One region of the Bacillus infantis NRRL B-14911 genome, then DNA from elsewhere that is predicted to be linked to it. Evidence: riboswitches for the same ligand, from Rfam matches in the RefSeq annotation. Region 1 holds a riboswitch; the other holds the start of a gene.
The links. Region 1 has a riboswitch for cyclic di-GMP ahead of N288_RS03045 (hypothetical protein). Riboswitches for the same ligand answer to the same signal wherever they lie in the genome.

Region 1 (9,798 bases):
AATACTGATGCTTATGCTTATACAAAGGATACAAAATATGTTTATACAAGCATTCCATTCTTTATGGGCCTGAAAGACAAAAAAGCCTACGGGATCCTTTTTGATAACTCCTACCGCTCTTACTATGAAATGGCAAGCGAGTCAGATGACTATTACTACTTCTATGCCAACGGCGGACCGCTTACCTATTACTTTATGTATGGACCGGAAATTTCGGATGTGCTTGACCGGTATACTGAACTGACAGGCAAAATGGACATGCCAGCCGAATGGACATTGGGACTGCACCAGAGCAAATGGGGCTATACCGCCGATGAAATTACCGATGTGGCCCAAACCTACCGAGATAAAAATATCCCGCTTGATACCATGCATTTTGATATCGATTATATGCAGGGCTACAGGGTCTTCACTTGGGATCAGAAATATAAAGATGCCCTTTCAAAGCTGAAATCAATGGAAGGCTTCCATGCTATTGCCATCAACGACCCTGCGGTCAAGCAGGATGAAAATTACAAAATCTATCAGGAAGGCACTGCCAAAGACTTCTGGGGCAAAAATCCGGATGGCACAAACTTCATTGGCCCAGTTTGGCCTGGCGACTCTGCTTTCCCTGATTTCTCCAAAGAGGAAGTGCGGGACTGGTGGGCCAAAAACCATAACGTCCTGTTCGATGCAGGAATCGACGGCATCTGGAATGATATGAATGAGCCTGCAGTCTTTGTGGATGGCGGAGAGTATAATCATACAATGCCGCTTGATACTTATTTCGGATATGAAGATGACAAAATCATGCACACGGAATACCATAATCTTTATGGCCATGACGAGGCAGAAGCAACATACAATGCCTGGGCCATGCATAAGCCTAATGAGCGTCCGTTTGTCCTGACGCGTGACATGTTTGCCGGCTCCCAGCGCTATGCAGCACTGTGGACAGGAGATAATGAAAGCAATTGGGAGCATCTTCAGATGAGCCTGCCGATGAATATGAACCTAGGCTTATCCGGTGTTTCCTTCGTCGGTAATGATATTGGCGGATTTGCTTCCCGCCCAGATAAAGAACTTTATACACGCTGGATCGAGGTTGGAGCCTTCCTTCCTTTCTCCCGTATCCATTATGATTCAGACGCCAAAGCAGAAGTAAAGCAGGGACAGGAGCCATGGGCATTCGGGCCTGAGGTTGAAGGAATCGCCAAGAAGTATATTGAAATGCGCTACCAGCTGATGCCTTATCTTTATAATGCCTTCAAGGATTCCTCCGAGACAGGCAAGCCGGTCCAGCAGCCGCTTGTTTATCACTACCAGGAAGATGCCAACACATATGACATTGCTGACCAGTTCATGTTCGGCGACTCTATGATGCTTGCCCCTGTCGTAAAAGAAGGACAGACACGCCGCGATGTATATCTGCCAAAAGGCGACACATGGGTGGACTTCTGGACCAAGAAGGAATATAAAGGCGGACAGACAATCAATGTCAGCGCCCCATTAGAGCATCTGCCGATTTTCGTGAAAAAAGACAGCATCATTCCAACACGTGAAGTCCAGCAGTATACAGGAGAAAAGGAACTGACAAACCTGGTGCTCGACACCTATTTGGACAAAGAAGCAAGCTACAGCTTCTATGAAGATGACGGCAAATCACTCGACCATCAGGACGGTGAATTTGATATCACAAACTTTACACTGAATGAAAAACCGAATAAGATCGAATTCACCCAAAAGAAAGAGACTGATAACTACGATTCAACTCTCCAGCAGGTGACATTGAAGCTTAATAATGAGAAAGCGCCTAAGCGCATCCAGGCAGCCGGCAAGAAATACCGCGCCGTCTTCTCACTGGAAGAAATGACACAAACAAAAGAATCTTATTTTTATGAAACAAACTCAAAAACATTGTATGTAAATGTGCCTGCAGCAGAAGGCAAAAAGGTTCAAATTAAATTCTAAAAGATCTAGGGGGCTAATCTGACAGGGATTAGCCCTTCTTTTTTGAAAGAGGTGATCATATTGAAAGGCAAAGCAGCCATCCTCGGACTTCTGCTGCTGGCGGCGCTTGCCAGCTTCTGCCTGAAAGAAAAGGAAGAGAAAACCACTCATGATGCTCCCTCCCTGCAGGAGTCAAAAGATTTATTTTTCAATCTGCAGACCGATAAAGCCCGCTATAATCCCGGGGACTCTGTCCAATTTTCAATAAAAGCAGAGGCTGGGAGCACGGTGGAGGTCACCTATTATCATCTTGGCCGCCCATTGGACACAGTGGCTGCAGAACTGAAGGCTCCCGGCACCCACAGATGGAGCTGGAATCCTCCGGAAAAGGATTATAAAGGCTACTTGGCCGTCGTATCTGTGGAAAATGGCGGCAGCATACAGACCGAAACAATTGCTGTAGACGTTTCAAGCAGCTGGAGCCGGTTTCCCCGCTACGGGTTTCTGTCTGACTTTGCTGACTCTTCCCCCGAAACAGCTGCCGCTATCATATCCGACTTGAACCGCTATCATCTTAATGGGCTTCAATTCTATGACTGGCATTTTGAGCATCAGGAGCCCCTGAAGATGGAGGATAAGCTGCCGGCGGGCCATCGGGAGGATGTCGCAAACCGCCGCATCTCATTGCAGAAAGTACAGCAGTATATCGGCGAAGCCAAACAGAGGAACATAAAAACCATGGCATATAATCTACTGTACGGATCTTTTGAAGATAACGGCTTGCCCCGTGAATGGCAGCTTTTTAAGGATCAGAGCAGCCCGGAGCCTGACATCCATCCCCTCCCTGGCGGCTGGAAAAGCAATCTGCTGATCATGAATCCCACCAATCCATGGTGGCAGGACCATCTGATAGAACAGCAGAAAATGGTATACCAATACCTGGGCTTTGATGGCTGGCATATCGATCAGCTTGGTGACAGGGGAGAAGTTTTTAATGAGCTTGGAGACAGCATCCACCTTGCAGAAAGCTTCCAGCCTTTCCTGGAGAAAATCAAACAGAAGCTGCCTGAAAAAGAGATTGTGATGAATGCCGTGAATCAGTATGGCCAGCCGGCCATCAGCAGAGCAGGTGCTGCGTTTCTGTATACCGAAGTATGGGATCCGTATAAGCATTATGGGGATCTCAAGAAGATACTGGATGAAAATAGGAACCTTACAAATAACGGACAGGCCTCTGTTCTGGCCGCTTATATGAATTACCGTCATTCTGATGAGCAGGGAATGTTTAATGAAGCCGGCGCCCTGCTTACAGATGCTGTTATCTTTTCCAATGGCGGAGCACATCTGGAATTGGGCGAGCATATGCTTTCCAAGGAATATTTCCCTCACAATCAACTTCAGGTGTCCGAAGGCCTTCAGCAAGAAATGGCCAGTTATTATGATTTTTTAACAGCTTATGAGAATATCCTGCGAGATCATACGCGGGACTCTGAGGCAGCGATCATATCCCATGAAGGGCTGCCATTAGCGATGGGAGATCCTGAACAGCAAAAGATCTGGGTGCTGCCGAAAGAATCCGGAAACAGGAAAATCCTCCATTTCATCAACTTCCTGGATGCGGTCCATATGGAATGGCGCGATACAAATGCCGATCAAGCTAAGCCAAAGGAACGGCGGGACCTTACATTTAGTTTAGAGGAAGATCGGAAGGTCAAAAACCTATGGTTTGCCTCCCCTGATATTAAAGGCAGCAGGCCTGAAGAGCTTCCGTTCAGGCAGGAAAACGGGAATGTTATATTCAGCATTCCGTCATTAACCTACTGGGATATGGTGGTTGCTGAATACTAGGACACAGATTCCTGTCCAAAAATAAAAGCGTGCCCGGGCTTTCCGCCTGGACACGCTATTGTTAGTTTAGATTAAAATCCCCGGACGCAGTATGAACCTTTACCACATGCTCGCCTGAACCAATTTTGCCGAGAATCCTGTCTTCTTCTTTTTCTTCAAAAAGAAATCTATCAAGCTGGACATTGCCCTCCCCGGAGGTTGCCTTAAAATCAACCATCATATCGCTTGGCTCCTCTTTGAATGAAATATTGACATCCCCGCTTGCCGTTTCGGCAGTAATGCTGGCTGCCAGCTGATCATTGCTGATGTTCAGGTCGCCCGAAGTAATTTTTGCAGCGATATCCCCGGAAAGTTCGCTGATTTTTATATCCCCTGAAGCTGTATATAAATCTGCTGACTCTGCGGCTGACCCATCGATTTGCATGTCCCCGCTTGCTGCCTTAAACTTCAATTCCTTCGCCTTTGAATCTTCTACCCTTACATCGCCGCTCGCCACCTGGATTTCCATTTGGCCTCCGGCTTCCATTCTCTTCAGCGCAACATCACCGCTCTTTGTCTCAAAAATGCTGTCCTTGCTTTGAATGTTTTCCGCTTTGATATCGCCGGATAATACCTGTACTGCCAGTTCCTCATATTCCTTTTTCGGAAGAAGCATCTCGATTTTCACATCACGGATGATAACCACTCCCATGCGGAACATATTCTTCACATCAAGGTCGACATTCAGGGTGCCGTCATCTTCGCTGACCTTCAGTTTATAATCATCTTTGAGCTTTTTGCTGACTTTCCCCGTTAGTGCCACCTTTATATCTTTCTCGCTGCCAGCTTCCCTGATGACCACATCTGTAGAAGCGCTATTTACTGAGATATGCTGGATGGAATCTGCTTTTATCGTCTCGCTTTGATTAATCTCAACCGTGTTAAAATTCAGACCTCCCGAAGCGCTGAGTGTAATGGCTGAACCGCCGACACCGATCAGGAATAAAACGACCAAACCCGCCACCATTTTCTTCATGCCGCCTTCTCTCCTTTTCCTTTGACTAGCCTGACATTGAATTTGATATAGCCGAGAAGTACCCGGTAGAAAAATTTGCCGACATAAATCATTCCGATGCTAAGCAGCAGGCCCAGGCTGAACAGTGCCAGCGAAGCAAAGAAATTCAGGGTCATATCCTCAAAGCCCGTAAAAAACGAAGACCCCAGCAAGGCAAATGGCGACAATGTCAAAACGAGCGCCACCGCACATAGTGAAATATAGACGCCTGCGAGGCCGATCAGCGGCCCAAGTATAAAGACCAGATTGAAAAAGCTGAGGCTGACCGCCGCTGTCGCAGCTTGAAAAATATTGGAGACCGACTGCGTTTTCTCCGCTTTGACAATCCTGTAGTCTGCAAGCAGGTCGCGCGCAATGACATGCGGGTCACCGAGCTCCTCCATGATTTCCCTTTCCGTCCTGCCGTTTGCAAGCCCGATTTCAAAATGCTCCTCATAATCGTACAGCATTTCCCGCCGGTCATATTCCGGCACCTTACCAAGCAGCTTTTCCAGCCTTTCTAAAAACTCATTCCCTGCCACTGGACTTTCCCTCCTCAACAAATTGATTAACCGCCAATGAAAACTGCTGCCATTCCTCGATCAGCATATTCATATAATCCCTGCCCTTTTCTGTCAGTGAATAGTATTTTCTGGGAGGCCCTTCCGTTGATTCTGCCAGATAGGTTGTTAAATACTCTTCTTTTGTCAGTCTTCTGAGCAAAGGATAGAGCGTCCCTTCAGCCACCTCGATTTTATCCGAGATGTTTTGCGCGAGCTCGTAGCCATACTGATCTTTCTTAGAAATCAGCAGCAGCACGCACAGCTCAAGAACACCCTTCTTGAATTGAACATTCAATCCTTGCACCTCCACCGGTAGTGAACATTATTCAGTAGTCATGTAAATCCTTCCATTCATTCACAAACCCATCATACAATACACTATTGAACATTACAAGGTACTGAACGTAAAAAAATACCTATTTTTTAAAAATAGGCATTTTCCAAAGATGATTATGGCCTCAAATCCATCCAGCTTTGAAGATGATGGACAGCGAATCCCACATGGGAATCTGAGGAATAAGCGTCACGGACAAGTGAAAGCTGTTCTTCCATTCTTAGTGTGCCTTCCTCATAAAAAGTGATATACGCCGCTTCAGAAGAAGCCCCTGTTTCTGCGGCAATTTCTATCTTTTTCCCATATTGTGCCGCAAGCTCAACCTCGTTCCTGGACAGCTCAATCATCCCATTAGGGCCTGCTGCTGTATCTCTGTAGGCCATGATCGTCACACTGTCAGTATTCTTTATGACCCAGCCTGCGAGGGAATCTTTGCCGAATTTATTGCTGAACATCATTTCATCAAACCAGAAAGGCATATCTGCCCCCAACGGAAGACTGAGCTCTGCGGACAAGGAGGCTGCCTGCAGCATACGGGTCTGATAATTCACCACGGTGTTTTTATAATTGCTTTCCCAGCCTGGCAGAAGATAGGGCTCGATATCCAGGTGGATGCCTGAAAACTGCTGGGCAGGGCTTGCCTGCTCCTGATAAGCAGCTACCCAGGAGAAGAAGCTGCGCATCGCTGCTTCACCTTTTGCCGTGGCCCATTTAGGTGCTCCATCCAATGCATGGACACTGATTCCGCCGGCATTTGCTTTTTCTATAAAAGATTGGTAGACAGCGGCCGGCAGGCTCTGGTCAATCTGCAGATACAGCTGATCTGCCTGCCTGTCCGCCAGGAATTGAATGATTTCATCAGACCTGTCCTTTATGGCTGCTGTATCCCACAGCCAGGTTGAGCGGTTCATATCAGCAGCCTCTCCTTTCACGGGGCAGGCTGCAAACACGAGCAGTACAGCCAAAAGAGCTGTCTTAAAAAATTTGATTGTCATTGTATACTCTCCTTTGTATGATGCCATGACATCCATAAAAAGGAGCCCGGCAGCCTGGCAGCCAACCGCTGATGCGGGAAGGCCCATAGCTTTGCGTCCCTGCCTTTCGACAGGTTTGCCTTTATCAGTAAGTTGTTAATTTGATTATAATCACTTTTCAGGAAAAATAAAGGTATTTTTTACGCAAAAAGGCCCCCTGATGACGGGGGCCTTCTTCTTAGTCTTTAGGCTGATTTTCTTTCTTGCTTTTCGTGCCGGTGTTGAATTCCACCAGCTCTTCGCTTGTCCAGCCTTCTCTTTTTTTATTATTGTTGCGCTGTGCATTTGCATTTCCAAGCTTTGTCCTGCCCATGCTGCCTCGCTCCTTTACTAGCGTGTTCTCTGGTAGTATGGGCCTTTTCACTATGTGTTATTCTGCTTTGGCGGCCTTACAGGAGAGGGGATTTCCTCACTTTTGTCCCCTGCTCGAAAGCATAGGCCATGCTGATCAGACCGGCTTCTGAAAAAGCAGTGCCGGTAAACGTAATGCCCACAGGCTCATTCTCTAAGGAATAGCCTGCCGGTACTGTGATGGAAGGATAGCCTGCCTTTGCCGGAATACCCGCTCCAAAATTGTTCGGCGTCACGATTGCATCAAGATGATGCTCTTTCAGGACATGATCAATTCCCTCCTCAGTCGAAAAGTAGACATCCTCCTCAAGCGAGCTGATATAAGCCTCTTCAGTCAAAGTCCCGCTTGTTCTTTCGGCTTCCTCCAGGATGGTCTGCCCGTACTTAAGGGCTGCTTCACTGTTTTCGAGGTTAAAGGCAATCACATCGGCAAGGGATTTCACTTTTATATGAGGAGCAACGCCGCGCAGGTAGGCGTTAAGATCTGCTTTGAATTCGTATGTAAGCACATCATACTTCCAATTATTTTTTGTAGAAGGGATTTCTACAGGGTCAACCACCTCGGCACCAAGAGCTTTCAGCTGTTCAACCGCATGGTTCATCACTTCAAGCTTGTCCCCGCTCAAATAATCAAAATACACTTCACGTGCAATGCCGATCCTTTTGCCCTTCAGCCCGTTTTCATCAAGAAAACCTGCAAACTCGGTATAATCTGACTCCGGATTGTTCTGCACGGCAGGATCCCTGTCATCATTGCCGGCAAGCACATCGAGAAGGTAAACGGCATCCCTGACGGTTCTTGCCATTGGGCCAGCGGTATCCTGGGAATGCGCAATCGGGATGATCCCCCTTCTGCTGATCAGGCCGACCGTCGGCTTAATGCCGACAAGCGAGTTTTGGCTTGCCGGGCTGAGAATCGAGCCTGACGTCTCCGTTCCGACAGAAACTGCCGCAAAGTTCGAAGCGATGGCTGCACCTGAACCCGAACTGGAGCCGCCGACATCAAAATTACCCGGCCCATAAGGATTCAGCACCTGCCCGCCCCTTGAGCTGTAGCCGCTCGGCATGCCCTCTGTCATAAAATTGGCCCATTCCGTCATATTCGTTTTTCCGAGAATAACGGCTCCGGCCTTTCTTAAAGCTTCGGCCACATAGGAATCCTCTTTTGCAACCGACTCCTTCAGTGCAAGAGATCCGGCACTGGTGTGCATTTTATCAGCAGTATCAATATTATCCTTGATCAGTACAGGAATGCCATGCAGCGGCCCGCGGCTGCCCTTCAGCTTACGTTCGGCATCCAGTGCCGCCGCAATCTGGACAGCATCCGGATTGACCTCAAGTACAGAGTTGATGGCCGGGCCGTTCTTATCCTTCTGCGCAATCCTGTGCAGGTACATCAGCACAAGCTCTTTCGATGAAACCTCGCCCTTCTCCAATTTCTCCTGCATCTCATCTATAGTGGCCTCCAGGAGCCATTCTTCCTGGAGCTTTTTCAGCCTTGGATTTTTCATATAGGAATCGATTCCTTTCACATTGAGTTTACTTTCATATTTTAGCATATTTTCTGAATCCTTTACTATAATGAAGGTTGGTTAGAGAGGACCTCGAATATTCGCTGGTGGATTTGTGGTGTTTTTCTAGGAAATGATCTTTTTCTTTAAGGCTGGGTTTAATTCTGCTGTTCCATCTTGTTGAATCAGACCAATTTAGAGTGGATCCTGATTCATTTAGGGTGGATCCCCGGTCAATTTAAGTTAATCACCCTACTTTTCCGTTTATTCATCCTACTTTTCCGTTTATTCACCCTACTTTTTCATGTATTCACCCTACTTTTTCAATTATTCCACCCAAAACAGCCGATATTTTTTCCACCTTACATTTTTTCACAAAAACCCAACAAAAAAAGCTGACAACCCAAACCCGGGTTGTCAGCTCCCTATTACCTTCTTCTATCAGCGTCAACGATATCACCGGAATAAAACATTTTCTTCTCCGGCGTGATGCCAAGCTCCTGGCAAAACTTCTTCAGTTCGCGTTCTTCCCTTTCGGTGACGAGCGAGATGACCGTCCCGCTTGCGCCGAAACGGCCCGTGCGCCCTGAGCGGTGGACATATTGCTTGATGTCTTTCGGAAAATCATAGTGCACAACATGAGTGACACCCTGGATGTCAAGGCCCCTTGCAGCCACATCTGTTGCGAACAGCAGGCTGCTTTTTCCTTCGCGGAAATTTTTCAAATGCTTCTGCCTGTCCATTTTGTCCAGGTCGCTATGCAGGATTCCGGCCTTCACGCCTTTAAAATCAAGCTTTTCGGAAAGGACAGCCAGATTGCCGATATCCTTTACAAAGGCAAGCCCCTTGATATCCTTTACACGGGAGATCTTTTCAAGGAGTTTAATTTTATCCCGCTGCTCACAGGCAAAATAAATATGGTCCACATCTGAAGGGATTGCCTCTTCCTTCCCTACGCGGATGAGCTCGGCATCAGCGGAGAGCTCCTGTGCAACCTTCGCGGTGCTTTCAGGAAGTGTTGCTGAAAAGAAAGCAAGCTGCCTGTCAGCAAGGGTTGACTTTAAAATGGTCTTTACTGTCTCAAGATGCTCAGGAACAAGGAGCTGATCTCCCTCATCGAGCACAACCGTTTTGACTTCATGCATCTTCAGTTTTTTCTGTTTGATCAGCTCGAGCATCCGCCCAGGCGTGC
Region 2 (6,880 bases), 240 kb from region 1:
GACAGACTGCGGCTCTCCGTTAACTCCTCCAATTTACTATTTTGATGAATTGGCGATCATGCAGGAGGCAGGGATGTCCCAGCTGGACGTCATAAAAGCTTCAACCAGCATCGCAGCAGAGTGTCTCGGAATCGAAGAGCAAACCGGCAGCATTACTCCAGGGAAGTATGCTGATTTGTTAATTGTAAATAAGAATCCGCTTGATGATCTAAACAGCTTGCGTGGAGAAAAGAAAGTTATGAAAAATGGAGTCTTCATTAATTAAACAATAAGAGGTGAGCGGGTTGAGTATATATTTAGCAGCTGTTGTTATCTATTTAATTTTAATGCTCTTGATTGGTGTGTATTTTGCCAAGAATTCAGTGAAGAACAGCGATGATTTTATGGTTGCAGGACGGAGCTTGCCTTTATTTGTTGTGATGGGGACACTGCTGGCCACATTTGTTGGATCAGGGACCGTGGTGGGCGGTGCCAGCTTTATCTATCAATACGGTCCATTTGCCGCTATTTTTAATCTGTCCGGCGGGATTGTAGGGGCAATCATCTTATATTTTATCGCAGGAAAGATCCGGCAGGTTGAAATCTATACTGTGCCGGAATTATTGGAGCGGCGCTTCGGAAAGGGAGCCCTCTATATATCTTCTATTATCATTATTTTTGCTTTTATTGGAATTACCGCTTATCAGTTCACAGGCGGAGCATATGTCCTGCAGCTGACTACCGGCATTCCTTTGGAGATTGGCGCCATTATTATATGTGCACTAGTCATCTTTTTGACGGTTAGCGGGGGATTGTTCTCTGTAGCTTATACGGATGCCCTTAGCGCCGTATTGATTATTCTCGGGTTTATTATAGGACTTCCTTTTGCTTTAAATGCCGTCGGCGGATTTGAGGGTCTGGCGGTATCCTTGCCGGAAGTGAATAAAAGCTGGAATGGCGGATTAACTTTTCCGCAGCTGATCGGCTACTTCCTGCCGCTGTTTTTACTCGTATTAGGGGACCAAAACATGTATCAGCGATTTTCTGCGGCGAAGGATCCGGATGTAGCCCGCAAATCGACGATCGGATTTATTGTTGGCTGTATTTTCGTCATCAGTTTGACCATCATGCTCGCTACAACCTCGATTGTTCTGTTCCCGGAGATTGCGCCTGACACGGCTATTCTGTCTCTGGCAATCGATGGAGTGCCAATGGTCATTGGGCTCCTGATTTTATGTGCGGCTGTTGCTTTTATTATTACCACAGCAACTTCTTATCTGTTATCTGCCTCCGGCAATATCATCCGTGATCTGATTCAGCGTTCTAGTAAAAATGAGTTCTCAGAAAGCAAATTATTATGGCTGAACCGTATCATTGTCGTGGTATTAGGTGTCCTTGCTTATGTGTTAGGCCAGTTCTTCCCGAGCGTATTAGCTATCCAGATGTATTCCTATACGATGTATGGAGCTTCTCTCACTCCTGCCATCCTTGCGACCGTCATGTGGAAAGGCGCCACAAAAGCAGGTGTGCTGAGTTCCATGATTGTCGGCGGTTTCGCAACCATGCTGTGGGAGATAGGGCTGGACAGGCCATTAGGCTGGAATAGTGTTCTTTTCGCCCTGCCATTATCGGTGCTGACTCTGATCATTGTCAGCCTGCTTACCAAAAACAAGAATGCTTCAGCCGACCATAATCAAACTGGCCAATATAATCTGTAAAAGGAGCTGCTAAACATGGATACATCCAAAAGGATAAAAAAATTGGGAAACTATATGGAGGAACACTCGATATCTGCTGCTTTTGTTTTTAATCCGGATCATCAATTTTACTTAACGGGTTTTAAAGCTTTAATTTATTCAAGGCCCATTATCTTTCATCTGCAGCATGAAAAACCGTCGATGATTGTTCCCGGGCTTGAGGAAACCCATGCAAAAGAAAGCGGAAGCATTGATGATGTGCTTGTGTATTATGAGCACCCAAATGCTGAAAGAGTGGAGAAAACACACGCCGAGTATATCCAGGTCTTGGCAAAGCAAAGTCCTGATGGGGCAAAGATCGGTGTGGATCTATCGTTTATCCCTGGAGAGATTCTTTTATCCCTCCAAGAACTAGGCTACCAGGTGGTGGATATCGGGGCAGTTATTTATAAAATGCGGTTTGTTAAAGATGCGGAAGAGATTCATATGCTTGAACAGGCAGGGCAATTAGTGAATCTTGCGGTAAGTAAATCATTAACGAGAATCGGCATAGGAGTAACCGAGATGGAAATCGACGCAGCGGGAAATGCGGCTGTTTTTGAAGCTGCCTCTACTCAATACCCTGATGCCGTCCTTGATCTAGTGGTGATGTCTCCCTCTGGATTAACAAGAAGCATTATGCCGCATGTGTTCTCTAATACCAGAAAAATTGAAGCAGGGGATGTTATCATCCATAGCAGGCAGGTTGGTCTGAATGGATACCGCGCAGAATTAGAGAGAACGGTCATCGTCGGAAAACCCACAGCAGAGCAGCAAAAAGCATTCGAAGCCGCTATAGAGGCACAGCAGCGTGCTATCGATTTTATTAAACCAGGTGTTAAATTATCAGAAGTAGATAAAGCCGCCCGCCAGGTATTTGAACAGGCAGGGCTCGAAAAATTTGCCATCCACCGGACCGGGCATGGTATTGGCGTCTCAGCGCATGAACAGCCATTCCTGCGGTATGACCACCATGAAATTGTGGAAGAAGGCATGGCCTTTTCAATTGAACCGGGAATCTATATTCCTGGTGTGGGCGGCTTCAGGCATTCCGATACGGTTTTAATCACATCTGATGGCTGCCGATTGATTACGGAATATCCGCGTGATATGGAGTCTTTGCTTTTTTAATCTGGGACGAGGGCTGTCAGGAGGAAATATTGAAATAAATTGGTGAGTTGGTAGATTATTCAATGAATTGATTAAAATAAAGTGGAAAGTTGGTAGAATAAGCTGTAAAGTTGGTAGTTTATTGGACCAATTGATTAGATTAGCAAATACGAGATACTGAAATTGAACGCTTTATGTGGCCAGGTGAACTTAGGAAGAAAGGTATCTCCGCTAATTAAAATTTCCGGCTAAGAGAGCTTAAATGGTAAAGAAAGGGTAGGGATGATTTCACCCTCCCCTTTTTTGTGTACATTTCATGTAGGTAAAACTCATATAGGCGCTTCCTTTTTTAGGTTGTCTTTTTCTGGTGATTTACAATCCTTTTTTAACTGCATAGTTCCATTGCCTAATATAAGAGACGTTTAAAAGGGCTAGATTTTCATTTACCATTTTCACAAACCAGTTTAACTTTCCGTCCCACGGCTCTGCTAAATCAAGAGTCTGTAATTTCCAATCCAATTCTTCTAAAGTAAAATTGGCCTTTGCACTGTTTCTCTTCATGGAGGTAGTAACAAGGTTTTCCTTATGATTGCTACCTCCTTTTGTAACAGGCACTATATGGTCAATAGTGCATAATAAATCCCAATAAGCGGGGTGACACTCACTGTATCTCCAATTGGTATGAAAAGGAAAATCTTCGGGGTATAATATTGAAAGGATCCTCAATACCGGCGGAAAAATTAATTTTTCTCCACTATAGCGGTCTATGAAATGATCTCGCTGGAAGATGCTCAACATATCTGCTTTTGTATATGTTCTTTTTATATATTCGACCTTTTGGAATGGATAATAGGATTTAATCAGTTCTGAACCTGAATTAAGATGTCCTTTTTCAATTGAATCACAAATACAAGAAATGATATCGGCATTTTTCATTTGCACCCGCTCCATTGTTTGATGACTTTATATTAAAATACCCTAATGACTGAAATGGATTCTGGGAGTCTAGTCATTTATTCTTTAAAGAATAAAGGGGGACTTGTTAACTATTTCTCCGTTATAGATATGCCAATAATGATAATACTCTACAAAAAGTCTAGTCATGGAAGCCATATTAGATTATGATAAATGAAAGTAAATATATGGAAGGTGCAAAATGAAAAAATCCAGTACTCTAATCATTTCATCCTTATTAATCTTAAGTGTTTCTTTCTCTATGAACGCAGAAGCAAAAACAACGAGTGCCGCCAAAACCTATAAAAACTGCACAGAATTAAACAAAGATTATAAAGGCGGAGTAGCCCGTTCTTCTTCTGCAAAAAACAAGGGTGGAAAGACAAAATATAAACCATATGTATCCCAGGCTTTGTATGATGCAAATAAATCAAAGGACCGCGATGGAGACAGTATAGCTTGCGAAAAATAAAAGCCAAGGGGACAGGTCCCTTGGCTCTTTTTGATATTGGGCCACGGGGTCTGTCCCCATGGCTCCATGGTTTGAATTGGAAGTCTTGCCGCTTATCCTTTAAAATTAAATAGATAAATATACAGGCAAATTCATCGAAAGGTGAAGACGCAAAACTATAGGGGCTAAAGCCAAAAGGCTATGTCTGCCAGTTACCGATTCATCTTTATGGACGATAGGCTAATCGGTTTTGGTTGGTCTATTTTTTATGCTGAAGGATTGAGGAAAATGAAGAGGGACAGCAATGATGAACATACAATTTGCACAAGGTTTTGGATTAGGGGCACTGACTGTTTTATTGAGTGTGATTTATGTTTTCAGAAGATGGAAAAAGAAAGAAACGGACTCTTTTAAAAATCATGAAAGCTATATGCATGTGATCGAAAACACCAAGGATTTTCTTTATTATTGCCAAGTCTATCCGGAGCTGCAATTCAAATATCTTGGTCCTTCAGCTGAATGCTTTTTCGGCGAAGGATCCAATGCGGATGCCTATCAGGACGCTGGTGTTGCCTTCAGGGATATTCACCCGGAGGATATGGATATTCTCCAAAAAAAAGTCCATGGACAGGTGGATTTCAATCAAGCAATCGTTCAGCGCTGGAAAGATAAAGACGGCAACTATCGATGGTTTGAAGAGTATGCGACTCCCATATATGAAAATGGGGTGCTGGTTGCTCTTCAAGGAGTGGTGCGGAATATCGATGAGAGAAAAAAGCTGGAGGAGACATTGACATATCGAATCGCCCATGATGCGTTGACAGACATATATAACCGTGAATTCTTCGAGCAAATGATGGAGAAATATAATGAACGTGAGGATACAGCTGCAGCCATCATTTTGTGTGATTTGGACGGTCTGAAATGTTTAAATGACAACCACGGACACAAAACAGGGGATTTTCTAATTAAAGAAACAGCACATCTATTAGAACGCTTTTTTACAGAGGATGCTTATGTTTCCAGGATTGGAGGAGATGAATTTGCCGTCATTCTTTTAAAAAAGGAAAAAGAACAGGTGGAGTTACTGGCCGAAAAGCTAGCTGAAGAGATTAGCAGGTATAATGAAAGCAGCCAGGAAGTCAAAATCAACCTATCAATAGGCTTTGCGTTCAGTGAAAATTCCCGAGGCGTAATGGAACGCTTATTTGTTGAAGCGGATAACCATATGTATCAGCATAAAAGAACGAAAAAAGGTGCCTGAATCTATCCTAACAGATGGGAGAGAGATGCCTTTCTTCGCAAAAATGGAGGATAAAAATGCCTGCCAAAAAAAGAATCAGAGACTATGGAGTAAAAATAGGAACCCTTCAGACAGGTCCGCGCAATAGCATCACAGATGTGGAAGGCGTAACCGTGGGGCATACGACGCTGAGCGATGGTGCCAAACAAACCGGTGTCACAGCGATTGTGCCGCATCCGGGGAATCTTTTTAAAGAAAAGCTGATCGCCGCAACCCATGTGATCAACGGGTTTGGGAAGAGTATGGGAACAATTCAGATCAATGAGCTGGGTACGCTTGAATCCCCGATCATCCTGACCAACACGCTCGGCATCGGTACAGCGGCAGATGCTTTGATTCAGTATATGCTGGAGTCTAATCCCGAAATCGGCCGGACGACTGGAACGGTAAATCCGGTGGTGTGTGAATGCAATGATATGTTTTTGAATGATATCAGGGCTGGGTTTATAGAGCGGGAGCATGTTTTCCAGGCACTGCAGAATGCCTCGGCCGAGGTGGAAGAGGGAACGGCTGGAGCCGGGACCGGCATGCTTTGCTATTCGCTGAAGGGCGGGATCGGGACAGCTTCAAGGGTAATGGAGATGGACCATGGGACATATACATTGGGCGTTCTCGTGCTGACGAATTTCGGCGGTTTAAAGGATCTGCGGGTGAATGGGAAAGCGGTCGGGGTAGAGCTGAGTGAGGCTATCCAAGCTAAGGAGGAGCAGGATAAAGGTTCAGTTATCATCATTGTGGCTACAGATCTGCCTGTGTCAGAGAGGCAGCTAAATCGAATTATTAAAAGGACGGTTACAGGATTGTCCCGGACGGGGTCAATCATCGGGACGGGAAGCGGCGAGGTTGTCATCGGGTTTTCGACTGCTGCGAAAATCCCTCATGAAAAACCGGCAGATCGCCTGACCTTTTCTATAATACATGAAGAGGATATCGATCTGGCCTTCAGGGCGGCAGGCGATGCAACGGAAGAAGCTGTCCTGAATTCTTTGGCAGCGGCAACACGGGTGGTGGGCCGGAATGGGAATGTGCGGCCGGCTTTGAGTGATTTGCTGCGGGAGAATGGTATCCGGCTGGTGTAAAAAAAGCCATGCCCCCAATATTGCGGGGCAAGGCTCCTATTCATGATCAATCAATTCTCCGTACTTTTTCATATTATCTTCAGTCAAAACCCCAGCTTTATAAAAATGATTTGCATAAACGAACAGCATCATTTCATTTTCTTCGGTAAACTCCAGCTTCTCCATGATAAGATTGATCGTCTCCGCATGCTCTTCAGGACTGGTGTACATCGTATTCCAGGCGCGGACCTGCTGTTCAGGGATCCCGCTGAAAATGGCAGCTTCCAGC

Region 2: linked by a shared signal. The riboswitch ahead of N288_RS04220 (sensor domain-containing diguanylate cyclase) and the one ahead of N288_RS03045 (hypothetical protein) in region 1 are both predicted to bind cyclic di-GMP.

Annotation. Positions count from the first base shown of each region.
Region 1 covers NC_022524.1:554,892-564,689, reverse strand. Annotated here, with positions in the region: gene N288_RS03070 (glycoside hydrolase family 31 protein) at 1-1,953, shown strand, start outside; gene N288_RS03065 (glycoside hydrolase family 66 protein) at 2,014-3,780, shown strand; gene N288_RS03060 (DUF4097 domain-containing protein) at 3,842-4,795, opposite strand; gene N288_RS03055 (DUF1700 domain-containing protein) at 4,792-5,355, opposite strand; gene N288_RS03050 (PadR family transcriptional regulator) at 5,342-5,671, opposite strand; gene N288_RS03045 (hypothetical protein) at 5,827-6,705, opposite strand; cyclic di-GMP riboswitch class I at 6,751-6,835, opposite strand; gene N288_RS25610 (hypothetical protein) at 6,923-7,057, opposite strand; gene N288_RS03040 (amidase) at 7,134-8,606, opposite strand; gene N288_RS03035 (DEAD/DEAH box helicase) at 9,035-9,798, opposite strand, start outside.
Region 2 covers NC_022524.1:794,078-800,957, forward strand. Annotated here, with positions in the region: gene N288_RS04195 (metal-dependent hydrolase family protein) at 1-265, shown strand, start outside; gene N288_RS04200 (sodium:solute symporter family protein) at 285-1,697, shown strand; gene N288_RS04205 (M24 family metallopeptidase) at 1,713-2,846, shown strand; gene N288_RS04210 (HNH endonuclease signature motif containing protein) at 3,198-3,761, opposite strand; gene N288_RS04215 (excalibur calcium-binding domain-containing protein) at 4,042-4,251, shown strand; cyclic di-GMP riboswitch class I at 4,366-4,450, shown strand; gene N288_RS04220 (sensor domain-containing diguanylate cyclase) at 4,535-5,494, shown strand; gene N288_RS04225 (DmpA family aminopeptidase) at 5,551-6,612, shown strand; gene N288_RS04230 (DUF4085 domain-containing protein) at 6,649-6,880, opposite strand, start outside.